Regions from separate parts of the Paenibacillus naphthalenovorans genome, predicted to be linked through region 2. Evidence: riboswitches for the same ligand, from Rfam matches in the RefSeq annotation. Region 2 holds a riboswitch; each other region holds the start of a gene.
What was found. A riboswitch is a leader RNA that binds a small molecule or an ion and turns the genes downstream of it on or off. The one in region 2 is predicted to bind cyclic di-GMP.
Positions count from the first base shown of each region.

Region 1: linked by a shared signal. The riboswitch ahead of IJ22_RS15135 (hypothetical protein) and the one ahead of IJ22_RS23855 (sensor domain-containing protein) in region 2 are both predicted to bind cyclic di-GMP.
Region 3: linked by a shared signal. The riboswitch ahead of IJ22_RS12355 (response regulator) and the one ahead of IJ22_RS23855 (sensor domain-containing protein) in region 2 are both predicted to bind cyclic di-GMP.

Region 1 covers NZ_CP013652.1:3,087,612-3,093,233, forward strand. The annotation lists gene IJ22_RS15125 (acyl-CoA thioesterase) at 63-599, opposite strand; gene IJ22_RS15130 (HD-GYP domain-containing protein) at 791-1,396, opposite strand; gene IJ22_RS15135 (hypothetical protein) at 1,466-1,672, opposite strand; cyclic di-GMP riboswitch class I at 1,809-1,896, opposite strand; gene IJ22_RS15140 (phosphoenolpyruvate synthase) at 2,170-4,848, shown strand; rRNA gene rrf (5S ribosomal RNA) at 4,882-4,998, opposite strand; rRNA gene IJ22_RS15150 (23S ribosomal RNA) at 5,072-5,622, opposite strand, start outside.
Region 2 covers NZ_CP013652.1:4,833,949-4,839,570, forward strand. The annotation lists gene IJ22_RS23835 (acetaldehyde dehydrogenase (acetylating)) at 1-368, shown strand, start outside; gene dmpG (4-hydroxy-2-oxovalerate aldolase) at 395-1,420, shown strand; gene IJ22_RS23845 (2-keto-4-pentenoate hydratase) at 1,436-2,218, shown strand; gene IJ22_RS23850 (alpha/beta fold hydrolase) at 2,262-3,080, shown strand; cyclic di-GMP riboswitch class II at 3,426-3,509, shown strand; gene IJ22_RS23855 (sensor domain-containing protein) at 3,601-5,622, shown strand, end outside.
Region 3 covers NZ_CP013652.1:2,474,625-2,480,246, forward strand. The annotation lists gene IJ22_RS12340 (ABC transporter ATP-binding protein) at 1-49, opposite strand, end outside; gene IJ22_RS12345 (GNAT family N-acetyltransferase) at 219-668, opposite strand; gene IJ22_RS12350 (metal-dependent hydrolase) at 686-1,378, opposite strand; gene IJ22_RS12355 (response regulator) at 1,602-1,964, opposite strand; cyclic di-GMP riboswitch class I at 2,153-2,235, opposite strand; gene IJ22_RS12360 (aldo/keto reductase) at 2,478-3,458, opposite strand; gene IJ22_RS12365 (polysaccharide deacetylase family protein) at 3,769-4,962, shown strand; gene IJ22_RS12370 (cation:proton antiporter) at 4,975-5,622, opposite strand, start outside.

The sequences.
Region 1 (5,622 bases), 1.7 Mb from region 2:
TAAGGGGCAAGATCGGCTTTTCCATGATGATTGCACTTCCATCGATTCACTACGGCTCCACTCTAGGAATGATCAGAGCCTGAATCCGATTCCCACGGGAAACTCACCGTGAGGTAGTCCGCAAATTTCTTGCTTTCTTCCCTGCGCAATCGGCGCATCTCGGCGCGATGCACAGCCGTTTCGTGAAGCCTGATCTCCTCTTCCGTTTCCGGTATGACTGCCGGGATGGCAACGGGCTTCTTATTGTCATCGAGCGCCACGAAAGTAAGGAATGACGTCGCGGCAATGGTGCGCTCCCCCGTTTTCAAATCCTCGGTAATCACTTTGACAAAGACCTCCATAGAACTTCTTCCCGTCCAGGTTACGAAGGATTCCAAGCATACCGAATCTGTTGTTCGAACCGGTGACAAAAAGTCGACAGAATCCGTCGAAGCCGTCACGACGTTTCTGCGGCAGTGCTTGGAAGCCGCGATAGAAGCGATATCATCGATATAGGCCATCAGCTTTCCGCCAAACAGCGTATTGTGATTATTGACATCCGTCGGAAATACTCGGGATGTTTTGTAGCATCTAGATTCCTTGACATATCTTTGTTCCATATACAGTCTGCCGGCTCCTTCATGTTCATGTACATCATCCGTACGCGCATGTACGTTTTGAACACATTATGCAGGCTAACCCAGATGTTGTCAATGCTGTGTCGCTTCCCGTTTGCCCAAATCCGGCGCCGTTGGAGAAAACCGAATGTAAAAAAGCCCCCCGGATTAATCACAGGAGGCATTTGGTATACTCAACCGTAATATTCTTTTCTCCATTTGCCGAAGCCGGAGAATGTCTTTAATTCATGCAACGGGATGCTCAGGAAAACCTGAACAAGATTTTTGTCAAATTGCTTCCTGCTCTGATACCACAGCTCTTGCTTGGCTTCTTGAACGGATAAACCTTTTCTGTGAGGACCGTCCTGCAGCATGTCATCAAAAGCGTCAAGGATAGAGCAAATTCGCGCAAAAGTCGGAATGAACTCACCGCGCAAGCCATAAGGATAACCGGACCCATCCCAGCGTTCGCGGTGGTATTTAATGATTTCAATAATATTCAAATCATGAATTCCTTCTTTTTGCGCCAGATTTGCTCCGAGCACAGGATAACGTTTCATGGTTTCCCACTCTTCTGCCGTCGTACCTGTTTTCTTTGTAATAATATCCGTTGGAATAAAAATCTTGCCAATGTCATGAAGCAGACATCCTACGACCAGACTACGTGTTTGTTCCTGATTGAAATGAAGATAGGATGCCATGATTCTCGCCATTTTGCCAACCCGCATGCAATGTTCGTATGTACTTAACTCTTTCTTCATTAATCTAAAAAGAATGTACAGCAATCGTTCATTTTTCATGACTTACTCCTCCATACCAAGAAACTGATCCATGCAGACTTCATATGAAACCGTCCCGTATGTCAATCATCAACTGGTCTTTTTTTCCTTTTTTCTTGATAATTCTTTTAAAATAAAATCGATTTCTTCCTTAAGATCGGCTGCCCTTTCAAATTCAAAATTAACGCGAGCCACCTTTAATTCAGCTTTCAGGTTTGTGTAGTGGTGTTTTAATTCCTCATAGGTTTGGTTTCGAATCTCATCCAATCCCATTGCAGGAACTCGGCCAAGATACATTTTCACTCTCTCCTCTCATCAATGATTTCACAAAATACGGACCAACTCATCTACTTAGAGTGACGATGGAAGAATGCTACATAATACGTCCCAAAACCAAAAAATCCCCCGAAATTGGAGGATTGATGATCCGGATTTCGGTAACTGGCTGGCATAGTGTTTATCACACTGAAGCCCCTGTAGCTTTGCGACCCCACTTTTCAATGGGTGTGCCTTTATCACTTTTCAAAGGAGATTAGTTAGAAAAAACTAGATATTAGCTAACAATGTTCGACATATTCAATCAAATTCCTTTTTTATAGTAAAAATTTTCATTTTTATACTATATATTGTGAATGGAAAAGCCTCTCCTCATGTAAACCATCGATTGGAGAACGGCTTTTGCCGGGGGATGGAATAATATGAAAATCAGCAAAAAAATGGTTGACAACTCAGTGACAAGATCAATATATTGGGAACCAATGCAAGCTGCCATTTCGTATTAAGGAGTTGGAAAAATGCCAACGATATATGTGCTGAATTTTCAGAGTATTGATAAATCCCATCTGCCGGCTGTGGGCGGAAAAGGAGCCAACCTCGGGGAGCTGAAAAGAGCCGGCTTCCCGGTACCGCAGGGTTTTTGCGTGACAACTGCCGCCTACCGCCAATTCATTCAATCCAGCCGGGAGATGAAGGAACTGTTCGATCAGTTGGACCGCGTCAGCCATGAACAATTGGAGCAAATACGTATATTGGGACAGCGTATTCGCGAACATCTCACCTCCCTTTCGATGCCCAACTCTGTTAAATCGGCCATTTCAAAAGCGTGGGAAACCACTGGGATAGCTCAAGCTTATGCTGTTCGTTCCAGCGCTACGGCTGAGGATCTGCCGACGGCCTCGTTCGCGGGACAGCAGGATACTTATCTGAATGTTTGCGGACTGGAGCAGCTGCTCAAAGCCGTACAAAACTGCTGGGCCTCACTGTTTACAGACCGGGCGATCTCGTATCGCGCCAAAAACGGCTTTAACCACCGTTCAGTGTTTATTTCCGTCGTTGTTCAACACATGATTTTCCCGGAGGTGTCCGGAATTATGTTTACGGCGGATCCGGTCACGGGACATCGCGGAACGGTATCGATCGATGCAAGCTTCGGTTTGGGAGAAGCCCTTGTATCCGGTTTGGTTACTGCGGATTTGTATCAGGTGCGTGCAGGTGAAATCGTAAAAAAACAGGTTTCCAAGAAGGAAACAGCCATATATGCCGTGCCGGAAGGAGGAACGGTTGCTCAGCATCTCCCTCCGGAGAAACAGCAGCTGCAGGCTTTAACGGATCATCAAATCATTCAACTGGCAATATTGGGTAAAAAAATTGAAGCTCACTATGCCTCGGAGCAAGATGTGGAGTGGGGTTTTGCCGACGGTCAATTTTATATTCTCCAAAGTCGGCCGATTACATCGTTATATCCGGTACCGCCTGTCTCAGATAATCAATTGCATGTATTTATAAATTTCGGCTACATTCAAATGATGACTGATCCAATGAAACCGCTGGCTATATCCGTTTTGAGCCGCCTTCTTCATTTTATAAAGAAAAATCCTGCTTCATCCGAACCGTACATCCTGCATCATGCAGGGGGAAGAATGTTTGCTGATTTTACCGCTCCTCTTTCTATAAGGCCTGTTCGAAACAGAATGCTAAAAATATTCAAGGGCATGGATGAATCCATAGCGTCAGCTTTGGAGGAAGTCATGAGCCGAGAAGCCTTTCGCCATCGATCCATACCGATAGGCACAATATTACGCACGGTCAGTAAACTGGCGCCGATCATCATTCCCTTGGCATTGAAAGTAATCAATCACCGGTTTGTGCAAGATCCCGCTAAGGCGAACAGAAAGGCCTCCGCCCTTATTGATCGTATCACTCGTGAAACCGGGATCCATGTATTTTCCGCCTCAGGGGCGGACAGGATTCGCGCGATCAGGAAGAGTATCGAGAAAATGCCCAAGGTGATTCCCAGAGTGGCCGTCTATTTTATTGCAGGTGTCCTGGCTTCCGGAACGCTTAAAAAGAAGCTGTACAAAAGGGTGGGGAAAGAACGGGCAGATAGGTTGTTGAATCCATTGTACAAATCTCTTCCCGGCAATGTGACAACCGAATTCGGCTTGGCGTTGGGAGACCTTGCTGATAAGATACGAAAGTATCCCGGCTTAATTGATTATTTGCAGAAAGCAAGCAGCGACCATTTCGATGAAAAATTGGGCGAGATTCCGGGCGGAGATGAATTTAAAGTAGAATTGGAGAGCTTTCTTCAGAAATACGGTATGCGGTGTGTGGGTGAAATTGACATCACCAGACCAAGATGGCGCGAAGAGCCTACCCAACTGATCCCTTCCATTATCAGCAATATCAGAACGGCAGCGGCCGGGGAGCACAGGAAGAAATTCAGACAAGGCAGGCTTGAAGCCGAGGCGGCGGGAAAAGAAATGGCCGCGCATTTTGGTTTTTGGCAAAAAAGAAGCATATCCCGGTTGATTAAGCTATACCGCCACCTGTTGGGCATGCGCGAGCATCACAAGTTCTGTGTGGTGAAGCTGTTTGACATCTACAAACGCGCGATAATGGAAGAAGCGAACGGACTTGTCGCAAAAGGAGTCCTTCGGCATAAAGACGATGTGTATTATTTAACGCTGGAAGAGCTCATCGCACTGTTGGAAAACCGCTTTTCAGGAGATGTTCCAACCATCGTAGAAGCAAGAGAAAAGCAGCATGAACGGAATCAAAAACTAAAATCTCCCCGGGTGATGACAAGCGAAGGAGAAATCATTTCCGGAAAATTGCGTGATGTGGTGGAAGCGCCGGAGGGCGCGATTGTAGGCACGCCGGTATCCGCAGGTATCGTCGAAGGTGTTGCAAGAGTCGTTCTTAAGCCGGAGGAAGCCAAGCTGAATGCCGGGGAAATTTTAGTCGCTCCCTATACCGATCCCGGATGGACACCGCTGTTTACCTCGGTCGTCGGCCTGATCACGGAAGTAGGCGGTTTGATGACGCACGGATCGGTGATTGCCCGGGAGTATGGCATTCCGGCCGTCGTTGGAATTGAAAAAGCGACCGAACGGATTAAAGACGGCGCTTATGTCCGGTTGAACGGAACGAGCGGCTACGTGCAAATATTGGAAGGCACTGACTTTGAGTAAGACATAAAAAAGCCTGCCATAGGCAGGCTTTTTGCTTGGCGACGTTCTACTCTCCCAGGACCCTGCGGTCCAAGTACCATCGACGCTGGAAGGCTTAACGGCCGTGTTCGGTATGGGTACGCGTGGTTCCCTTCCGCCATCATCACCAAACGTATTCATTTCTCAAGGCTTGCGCCCTGAAAACTGGATCGAAACCAAGCCGCTGATCATCTTCATGTGCTTTTTGGATAAGCCCTCGACCGATTAGTATTCGTCAGCTCCACACGTTGCCGTGCTTCCACCCCGAACCTATCTACCTCGTCGTCTACAAGGGGTCTTACGTACTGGGAAATCTCATCTTGAGGGGGGCTTCACGCTTAGATGCTTTCAGCGCTTATCCCTTCCGTACTTGGCTATCCAGCCGTGCCTCTGGCGAGACAACTGGTACACCAGCGGTACGTCCATCCCGGTCCTCTCGTACTAAGGACAGCTCCTCTCAAATTTCCTGCGCCCGCGACAGATAGGGACCGAACTGTCTCACGACGTTCTGAACCCAGCTCGCGTACCGCTTTAATGGGCGAACAGCCCAACCCTTGGGACCTACTTCAGCCCCAGGATGCGATGAGCCGACATCGAGGTGCCAAACCTCCCCGTCGATGTGGACTCTTGGGGGAGATAAGCCTGTTATCCCCAGGGTAGCTTTTATCCGTTGAGCGATGGCCCTTCCATTCGGTACCACCGGATCACTAAGCCCGACTTTCGTCCCTGCTCGACCTGTTTGTCTCGCAGTCAAGC
Region 2 (5,622 bases):
CCTCTCATGGCATTCAGCTCATCGGAGGGGCAAAGCGCGGAAAGGCCATTATCATCCTAAATCCCGCCGAACCGCCGGTCATGATGCGGGACACCGTCTATGCGCTGGTCGAAGGGCAGGCGGACGCGTCGGCGATCGCCGCTTCCATTGCCGAAACGGTCGACTATATCCGGTCGTACGTGCCCGGCTATCGGCTGAGAACCGAGCCCATCATTGACGGCAATAAGGTATCGGTGTTTCTCGAGGTCGAGGGCGCGGGGGATTATTTGCCTTCCTATTCCGGCAATCTCGATATTATGACGGCGTCGGCTGTGAAGGTTGCGGAGGAAGTGGCGAAGAACCGGCTGTCCGAAGCCGCCGTATCATGAATCCGGGTCCGAGGGAGGAAGAGGGATTGAAGACGAATCAACGGATTACGATCACCGAGGTGGCGCTTCGCGACGGCAGCCATGCGATCAACCATCAATATACGGCAGATCAAGTGATCAGCATAGCGAAAGCGCTCGATGAAGCGAACGTTCCTTATATTGAAATATCCCACGGCGACGGACTTGCCGGGTCATCGCTGCAATACGGATTGTCGCGGACGAACGAGATGGAATTGATCGAAGCGGCCGTTTCTGTTTGTACCGCGTCGAAGATCGGAGTGCTGCTGCTCCCGGGGATCGGAACGATTCGCCATTTGAACGAGGCGGCGAAGTTGGGGATCGGCATGGCACGCATCGCCACCCACGTCACGGAGGCGGACATTTCCGCACAGCATATCGCAAGGTCTAAGGAGCTCGGGCTGCACACCGTCGGCTTTCTCATGATGTCGCATATGGCCCCGCCCCGGTTGCTCGCCGAACAAGCGAAATTAATGGAAAGCTACGGGGCGGATACCGTCTACGTGGTCGATTCGGCCGGAGCGCTGCTGCCCCATCAGGTGACGGAGCGAATCCGCGCGCTCACGCAGTCGCTCTCCGTTCCGGTTGGGTTTCACGGGCATAATAATTTGTCCCTTGCGATGGGAAATACGCTGGCGGCGATTGAGGCGGGCGCGACCTGGATTGACGGCAGCGTCCGCTGTCTCGGCGCAGGCGCCGGCAATACCCAGACGGAAGTGCTGGTCGCGGTGCTGGACCGTTTGGGCATCGAAACCGGCATCGACGTTTATAAAATCATGGATTTGGCGGAGGAGATCGTTGCGCCGATTCTGCTGAAGCCGCAGGAAATTACAAGAGGCAGTCTTATCCTCGGTTATGCGGGGGTGTACTCCAGCTTCCTGCTTCATGCGGAACGGGCGGCGGAGAAATTCGGGCTTGATGCCAGAGACATTCTGTTGGAAATCGGAAGACACAAGGCGGTAGGCGGGCAGGAGGATATGATTATGAGCGTTGCGGCCGAACTGGCGAAAGGAAAGCGGGAAGCGCCGGTTTAGGATGGGGGGATGTCCATGAATCCAAGTGGTTATGAGGAAATGGCCTTGTTTTTAATCGAGTCGGAGGTCGGCAAACGAGAAGTCGAGCGGTTTACCAAGCGGCGGCCCGAATTGACGGTGGAAGACGGCTACCGCATTCAGGAAGCGCTCATCGCCCGAAAGCTGGAGCAGGGCTATCGGGTGATCGGGCCCAAGATGGGGCTGACGAGCCGGGCGAAGATGAAGCAAATGAACGTTGAAGCGCCGATTTACGGATTCATTTTTGATTATATGGTCGTGGAAGGCGATGTGCTTCGACTCGATGAGCTGATCCATCCGAAGGTGGAAGCGGAAATCGCGTTTGTGCTGGCAGCGGACGTACAGGGACCGGGAGTGACGGCTGCGCAGGTGTTGGCGGCGACGGAATATGTCGTGCCTGCGCTGGAGATCATTGACAGCCGATATGAGGACTTCCAGTTTGCGCTGCCGGATGTCGTAGCGGACAACGCTTCGTCGTCTCGCGTGTTTATCGGCTCGGGCTTCAGAAGTCCCGTCGGCTTGGAGCTCGATTTGATCGGCGTTACGTTATCGATCAACGGAGAATGGAAGGACGCCGGAGCGGGAGCGGAAGTATTGGGCCATCCGGCCGAATCGGTGGCGATGCTGGCCAATATGTTATCCCGCAGAGGTCAGTCGTTAAAGGCGGGTCAGGTCATCCTGAGCGGCGGCATAACGGGTGCGCACACTTTGAAAGCCGGGGATACGGTCACGGCGATCTGGGACCGGCTGGGAACGATGCAATTCAGGGTGCAAGGTTGAAGTGCCGGCTTACATTCATATTATTTATCGGGGAGGTTGGCGTATGCAGGAGCAAGGATTGTATGACACGATCGGCGGTCATCGCGTGTATTATCATGAAGCCGGACAAGGGGAGCCGCTGCTTTTGATTCACGGTTCCGGGCCTGGGGTTTCGGCTTGGGCGAATTGGCGTTTGGTGTATCCGATTTTATCGAAGCATTATCACGTATACGCTCCGGATCTGATCGGCTTCGGCTCGTCGGAAAAACCCCCTTCGGCTCAATACGGGGTGGACGCGTGGGTGGAGCAGCTGATCGCATTCATTGAAGCGAAGCATATCGGGCCGACGTCGATCGTCGGTAATTCCCTCGGCGGCTGTCTTGCTCTGCATTTGGCCTATCGAAGGCCGGATCTGGTGAAAAAGCTGGTGCTAATGGGGAGCGTAGGTGTTTCCTTCCCTCTGACGGAAGGTCTGGACCGTGTGTGGGGCTATACGCCGGATCCGGAAACAATGAGACAGTTGATCCAAATTTTTTCCTATGACAAAAGCTTTGCCGAAAACAGCGATCTGGTGCATATGCGTTATCAAGCCACTTTGAACGAAGAAAACCAGTCGGCCTTCGCTTCGATGTTCCCCGCCCCGCGGCAGCGCCATATCGATGCGATGGCTTTAAAGGAGGATCAAATCAAACGGATCGATTGTCCGGTGCTGCTCGTGCACGGTCGGGAAGACGAAGTGATTCCGGTCGAACAGACCAGCTGGAAATTGGCGCAGCTGCTGCCGAATGCGGAGTTTCATATGTTTTCAACATGCGGACATTGGACGCAGATCGAAAAGACGAATTCGTTCTGCACATTGGTGGAATATTTTTTGCAAAAATAGATGCTTTATAACGGAAAAGAAGCCGCGCCGCAGGCTGCCGCGGGCGGCTTCATGGCGTGATCGCCCGCCCGTTGAATTGAAAAAAGGAAATGTGCAGTGTGAAGATCAGGCTGGGGCCCTGGTCTTTTTTTCGTTCCCGGCGGATCATTTTACAATCAAGATATTGGAAATTAATTTTCGATCGTTTATAATAAAAACCAGGTCCGTCGTCCTAGAAACAGGAGCGCGCGAGAAGCGGACTATTCCTCTTCATGAGGCCGAAAGGCTACCCGTCAGTCCCGGCAGCCGGCCCGGATAAGGGTGTCTTTCTTGGAGTATTGTGAACGCAATGATGATCATAACCCCCATCTTTGTGGAAGCCATGATCAGCCATTCTCAACTGGGCACTTGAATGGCTGGGAGCGAGTAGTGCAACCGACCCCATAATCTATAGGGTCGGTTTATTTTTTACAATGAATTTCGGTGGAGCCGAACCATTCCGGCGGCATCCTTCCAAATCAAATTTAACGGGTGATGAGAGATGAGAAATCAAGGTTCAAATCGTGTGTCCGTTTCACCAACATATCCTTTTTTGGAAAGCCCATTATTCGAAAAGGACGAGAAATTGAAAAATATTTTAAAGGAATTGGCCGATATCAGGCATGCCTTGGACCAGTCCTCCATTGTGGCCATAACCGACCCGCGCGGGATCATACTCTACGTTAATGAACAGTTTTGCAGAATCTCCCGATATGAAAGGGAAGAATTGCTTGGTCAGGACCATCGGATACTTAATTCCGGGTATCACTCCCGTGATTTTTTTAAGAACATGTGGGCCACCATCGGATCCGGAGATATTTGGAGGGGGGAAATACGGAATAAAGCCAAAGACGGATCATTCTATTGGGTAGATACGACCATCGTTCCTTTTTTAAATGAACAAGGAAGACCGTATCAATATGTTTCGATTCGAAATGATATCAGCCTCCGAAAACAAATGGAAGAAGAGATCAGGAAAAGCGAGGAAAGATACCGTTTAATCACCGAAAATTCGTCGGACCTGATTTCAATCATTGATGCGGAGGGGAATTTTTTGTATGTGTCTCCTTCCCACGCAAGCTTATTAGGACACGATTTGGCTGATTTTGAATCCAGCCAAATCCTTCAATGGGTGCATGAAGAAGACCGCGAGACGGTCGTTGATGCGATTGAGAGCCGGCTGGCCGCAAGAAAAGAGTCTCCGCCGCTGGAGTTCCGGGTCCGTACGAGGGGCGGCAGCTATTGCTATATGGAAACCAAGATCAATCCGATCCTCAACCAATCGGGCGAAGTCAACAGCCTGACTCTGATTATGCGGGATATCACCGAACGGAAAAAGTCGGAACAAACGATTTACCATTTAGCTTACCACGATACATTGACGGATTTGCCGAACCGGAGATTATTTATGGATCGGTTGCGTAAAGAAGTCCATCAAGCTAAGCGCCGTCATTCACAATTGGCCGTCATATTTCTTGATTTGGATCGGTTTAAATATATTAATGATTCGCTCGGTCATGAGGCCGGAGATCTTTTTCTCATCGAAGCAGCCAAAAGAATCAGTCATTGCATTCGTTCGAATGATATGGTCGCCCGATTGGGGGGCGATGAGTTTATCGTATTATTGACGAACCTGTCGAGTTCGGCGGAGGTCGAATCCATATCTCAAAGGATCCAAACCAGCCTCCAGGAACCGATCGAGCTGTTCGGGCAGCGCCATTGTATTTCTTGCAGCATGGGTATCGCCCTTTTTCCATCGGATGGGAGGGACCCGGATGAATTGTTAAAACGAGCGGATATGGCTCTATATGCTGTGAAGGATAGCGGCAGGAATGGAGTTTCATTCTTTCATTCGGATATGGAAGAGCGTTCTTTGGAACGCATCCTGTTGGAAAATGAACTGAAAAAGGCCATTCAATATGAGCAATTTCGTATTGATTATCAGCCCAAACTCGACCTTGCGACAGGGAAAGTAACCGGCATGGAAGCGCTTGTTCGTTGGGATCATCCCGAATTAGGGAGGATCGCGCCGAATAAATTCATACCTATAGCCGAAGAAACCGGATTAATCATTCCTTTGGGAGAATGGGTTCTTCGCCGAGGATGTGAGCAAAATAAACATTGGCAGGATCAAGGATACCCTCCGTTAAAAGTTTCCGTGAATTTGTCTGCCCGACAATTCTATCAACCTGACCTGTTGGACATGATCAGCAGGATATTGAAGGATACCGGACTGGAACCGCAATGGCTGGAACTTGAGGTTACAGAAAGTATTTTTGCGGACATAGACAATGCGGCAGCGATTCTGCAGGAAATCAGGAATTTAGGCGTTCATACGTCTATCGATGATTTTGGAACGGGATACAGTTCATTCAGTTATATCAAGAATCTTCCCATAGACACCTTGAAAATCGATGCTTCTTTCATCCGGGATATTCACCGGAATAAGGAAAGCCATGCGATTGTAAAGGCGATACTGACCATTGCCCAAACGTTAAATCTAAGCGTGATTGCCGAGGGAGTT
Region 3 (5,622 bases), 2.4 Mb from region 2:
GCAAGCCGGCATATTCTCTGGCCGGAATTTTAGGAATCACCTTTTTCATACTCTCCCGCAGCCCCCTTTGCGTAAAAACATTGCAGCCTGCCGACGAGCCTAATCCACGACAGATCGTAAGGAAAAAATAAAAAGCCGCCGCGTCAATGGAGCGGAAGCTTACAGAATACAGAGTACACGATATAGTAAATGATATCCACTTTTGGGACTTCTCAGCCTTAACCGGTCAACTGCTTGCGCATGCGCACGTGCCATATGCCCGCGTCAAGAAAAGGTTCGGGAGAGATCGTTTCATAGCCCAGCTTGCGGTAAAATGGCTCTGCCTGTGTCTGTGCATCCAGGATGACCGCAGGCACACCTTGCGACCGGATATCCTCCTCCATCGCCTGGATGAGCAGGCGGCCGATCCCCCGACCGCGATAAGGAGCAAGCACCGCGATCCGCTGGAGCTTCGCCGTCCGGGAGTCATACATCCGCCAGCGTGCAGTCCCGACCGGCTTCTCGCCGTCCGCCGCGAGAAAATGCCGGCACGCCGACCATGAGACGTCGAACTCATCCATTTCAAGGTCAGGCGGAACCTGCTGCTCTTGTACAAAAACGTTCATGCGAACGGAAAAGCAGTCATTCAGCTGCTCCTCCGTATGTACGGGTATAATGTTCAGATTCAAGCCGAAACCTCCCGGGTCTATGAAAGCGTCCAAACTTCACCCGGACGCAAAGCTTTGCCGGTAATCCCTTTTGACGTGAGGCTGTCGGCGAACGCTTGCGCATTCTGCCTGATCGGCGGGAACGTATTGAAATGCAGCGGCACGACGGTCTTGGCCTTCAGCCATTCTGCAGCAAGAGCCGCATCCTGAGGTCCCATCGTAAACACGTCGCCGATCGGCAGAAACGCCACATCAATTTGGTTGCGCTCGCCAATGAGCTTCATGTCGGAGAACAGTGAGGTATCCCCGCTGTGAAGAAGCGTCAAACCGTTCCACCGGATGATAAAGCCGCCCGGCATGCCTCCATAGATGATCTTCTTCTCTTCTTCGAGCACGATGCCGGAGCTGTGAAAAGCCTGGATCATCTCGATCTCCGCATAGCCCAGAGAGGTACGGCCGCCAATGTTCATAGCAAACGTCTTCGCTCCCTGCCAGCTCATATACGTTGCCAGCTCGAAGGTGGCAACGACGGTGGCATCATTGTTTTTTGCGATCGGCACGGTATCCAGAATATGGTCCGGATGTGCGTGGGTAAGCAGGATGTGCTCCACTTTGATATCCTCCGGCTTGGTAGCTGCCAAAGGATTGCCGGAAATAAACGGATCAATGATCAGAGAGTGTCCTTCGTGACTGAGCTGCACGCAAGAATGCCCATGATAGCGAATTTCCATAATGGTTACTCCTCCTTGGTATGGGAATCGGGTTCCTTTAGGACAAGCATCGTATGTACATTGTAACAAAGAACCCGCCATAAACTCAAAAAAAGAAAAACGTCCGCAAGATCATCGGACGGTTCATGGGTGCGCTAGCCCCACCCCTCATCTTTCACGATTTCAAAGGCGGACCGTAAACTTTCCATCCCATACCCAACGCCTATTTGAAAAACCGGCCGGTTCATCCGGCAAAAGCCTTCAATAATGCCTCCCTTACACGGTCTTTGCTGAAGGGCTTGACGATAAAATCGATGGCCCCCATAGAAACCGCACGAATCAAAAGCGCCTGCTGCCCCATCGCCGACACCATGATGACTTTGGCATCCGGGTCCATCGTCTTGATTTCCTTCAGCGCCGTAAGGCCGTCCATCTCCGGCATGGTTATGTCCAGCGTAACCAGATCCGGTTTAAGCTCGGAATAAAGCGTCAGGGCCTCCAGCCCGTTGCTTGCCTCCGCCACGATTTCATACCCAAATTCGATCAGGGAATTTTTGAGAATCATACGCATAAATAAAGAATCGTCTACGATAATAATTTTTTTCACGCCGGATTACCCCCACTTGTATGATGTATGTACGCAAGGATAAGTGGCAGCACGGTCCTATAATGGCAAGTGATCAGTCAAGCTGATTTGTAACACTCGAAAAAACTTGAGATGAGATGCCGGGTCACTAAAAAAAGACCTCCCGTTTGCCGTAAAGGAGGCCCGTATCAGACGATTTCCTCCGGTCCTTCGGCAACTGGCTGACGTAGTTTGCACATTAGTCCCTTTAGCATTGCGTCCTTGACTTTTACCAGGGTTGCCTTAGTCGAGTGAACCGATAATCAAATGTATTATAGCATCCTATGGTGAAAATACAAGAGCGAACTCTCGGCCTGAATAAGGTTAAACGGCTCTTCTTTTCTTATCTATAATTATACCTGTTCGCTCCAGGCATTGCCACAATTTTGTCAATTTTTATCAGTAAGCTGTAGAGCGCCATGTTTAATATGAGAATCCCGGATGTCCGCTGCTTATGCCGCCTCTGACGTGCCCGTCCCTCTTCAGCATCCGGTTTCATCTTGAATGGGCAGCTTCCTCGGATCGGTCTGTCGCCAATGGGGGTTCAGGAGATAGTGCGGAAATCTCCTTTCTCCACTCCGGAGTCATGTCTATGTTCAGCGCTCCAAGCGAGGGCTCCAACTGTTCAACACTGCGGGCGCCAATGATCGGGGCCGTGATCCCGGGATGAGACATGACCCATGCCACCGCTAATGAAACCGGATGAACGCCATGCTCATCCGCGTACCGGGTGAAGCGGTCCGCCGTCTCGTAATAGCCTGCATCGGCATAACGAAGCTTGTAATTCGCCTGCTCAACGAGCCGCCCCAGTTCAGGCTTTCGGCCGACACCGTATTTCCCTGTCAACAGTCCGCCTCCCAGAGGGCTGTAGGAGATGACGCCCATCCGCTCGGATTGAGCCATCGGCAAAATTTCGACCTCCGCCTGACGTTTCACCAGGTTGTACATCGGTTGAATGCATTCAAACCGGGCAAGGCTTTCCCTGGCTGAAATCCCAAGCGCCTTCGCGATCTGCCAAGCCGCCCAGTTGCTGACTGCCGGATGCAGTATTTTTCCCTGCCGCTGAAGATCGTCCATAGCCCGCAAAATCTCTTCCATATCCGCTTCCGAATCGAAAGCGTGAACGAAATACAATTCGATCCGGTCCGTTCCGAGCCGCTTCAAGCTTTCCTCTACCGCAAGCATGATGTACCTGCGTGACAAGCCCCGGTCATTGATGCCCTCTCCGGTCTTCCCGTGAACTTTGCTGGTAAGAATGACATCATTGCGGATTCCGGCAATGCACTTGCCCAATATTTCTTCTGCAAGCCCTTTATTATACACATCGGCGCAATCGAAGAAATTTATGCCTACCTCCCGGCATCTTCGGAACATGGCCATAGAGGCTGCCTCGTCGGCTGCACCTCCGAAGGACATTGTGCCGAAGCAAAGACTGGATACTTTCATTCCTGTTTTACCTAATGTACGGTATTGCATCTAACCTTCCCTCCTCTTCATGAGCCAAAGGCATCGGCCGACAGAATCCGCCTTCTATGCATTCAGCGCACATTGGTTTACGTTCAACGTGTTCATCCGCAAAACTGCACAATTCCAATTCAAAAGCGCTCCCGGGTTATGTATTCGTCATTGAGGGCTCCATCTCCGGCTTGCGCCTGTTTACATCATACCATAAAAGACCGGAATACCTTCACCGCTTTTTGCCTTCCAACGGGTGAACCAAGGGTGAACCAAGATCGTCTAATATTCAAAATCATCACGCATCCGCCTTGGAAGGAGGTGAAAGAAGATGAAAACGGGAACGGCAATTGCCATCGCGATCGCGGGCGCAGCACTGTTGTCCATATCCGTATGGCTCGGGTCCGGAGTGTTCACAAGGTCAGACGCGGAGCAACCGCCGACGCCGCCAAGCCAACAAGCCGGCTCCGCTCCAAACAGCCCCTCCGGCAATGAAGTCCAACCGGTTCCGCCTCCTGCTACACAGCCCGTTCCCGAGGTAAAGGCGCCCCAACGCGTACCCTATCATGGTCCGGTGGAGCATATCTTTTTCCATCCTTTGATTGCTTACCCCGAGCTGGCGTTCGATGGAGATTCGATGTCCCGGGGCTACGATGACTGGTTCGTTACCGTCAAAGAATTTAAAGCGATTCTCGAACAGTTATACCAAAGAGGATATGTGCTGATTGACATCCGGTCACTTTATGAAACCCGAGACGATCAAGGGATCCGAAGCGTATCCCGGAAGGAGCTGCTGGTGCCGGAGGGTAAAAAACCTCTGATCTTATCGGTGGATGATCTAAATTATTATGAATATATGATTCGGAACGGTAATGTAAGCAGGCTTGTCGTCGACGGTCAGGGACGGATTGCTGCGGAATCAACGAGAAGCGGCCAAACGCATATAGACTATGATAATGAAATTGTTCCCATCGTGGACGAATTTGTCAAAGCTCACCCCGATTTTTCCCTGGACGGAGCTAAGGGGGTTATAGCATTAACGGGTTACGAAGGCATCCTCGGCTATCGTACGCAAAATAGAAACACCCCCGGCTTCGAAATGGAAGCGCAGAAGGCGCTGACGGTAGTTGAAGCGCTGAAAGCCAACGGCTGGTCGTTTGCCTCACACGGCTGGGGCCATTTGGATGCAAGGAAAACCAGTCTGGACCGCTTTGTTGAGGACACTCAACGGTGGAAGGATGAGGTGGAATCACTCATCGGCCCCACCCCCGTTTATATTTATCCATATGGAAGCAGTGTGCTTCCCGGTGATCCAAAGTACCAGGCGCTGCTGGACTCCGGCTTTACCATGCTGTGCTCCGTTGGCCCGGAGCCTTATATCCGCTTTCAGTCCGACAGTATCATGATGGATCGCCGTCATATCGACGGCATCGCCCTGAAGGGTCAGGCCAAACGGTTATCCGGACTTTTCAATGCCTCGGAGGTGATGGATTCCGTGAGACCAAAGACGGAAACTTCAAAATAGCCTCCGACGCACTTACACACTCATCGTCTCTCCTTTATTGCTTGCCAATTCCTTCCTTTCGCCGAACAGCTTCTTGAGAAGCGGAGGCGTAATTAAGGTAGTCAGAATAACGACGATCACAACCGATGTAAAGAAATCCTGTGGAAGAAGATTCATTTCGAGTCCGATGGCGGCAATAATCAAGGCCACTTCTCCACGGGATATCATTCCGGCGCCGATCCGTATGGAAGAATTCCATGAGAAACCGGTCACACGCGCGCCCAAGCCGCATCCTATGATCTTGGTCAACACTGCCATGATAGTAAGTCCTGCAATGAGAGGCAGCTGCTCCATGATCCCGTTGAATGTGACGGAAACGCCGATACTGACAAAGAATACAGGGACAAACACCGCATAAGCAATCGGCTCCAGCTTGTGCTCGACTTCTTTCTTAAAATTCGTTTGGGCGATGGCAATACCCGCCGCAAACGCTCCGATAATGCCGGCAATTTGCAGCGATTCGGCAAGGTAAGAAAAGCCGAAGCAAATAATCAACGCTGCGCTTGTGACCGTTTCCGACACACGCAATGGCGCAAACCGCTTCATGATCCATGGAACGACCTTCCAGCCCAGAACAAGGATCAGGGCAAAAAACAATACTTTCTTGCCGATCAGCAGCCC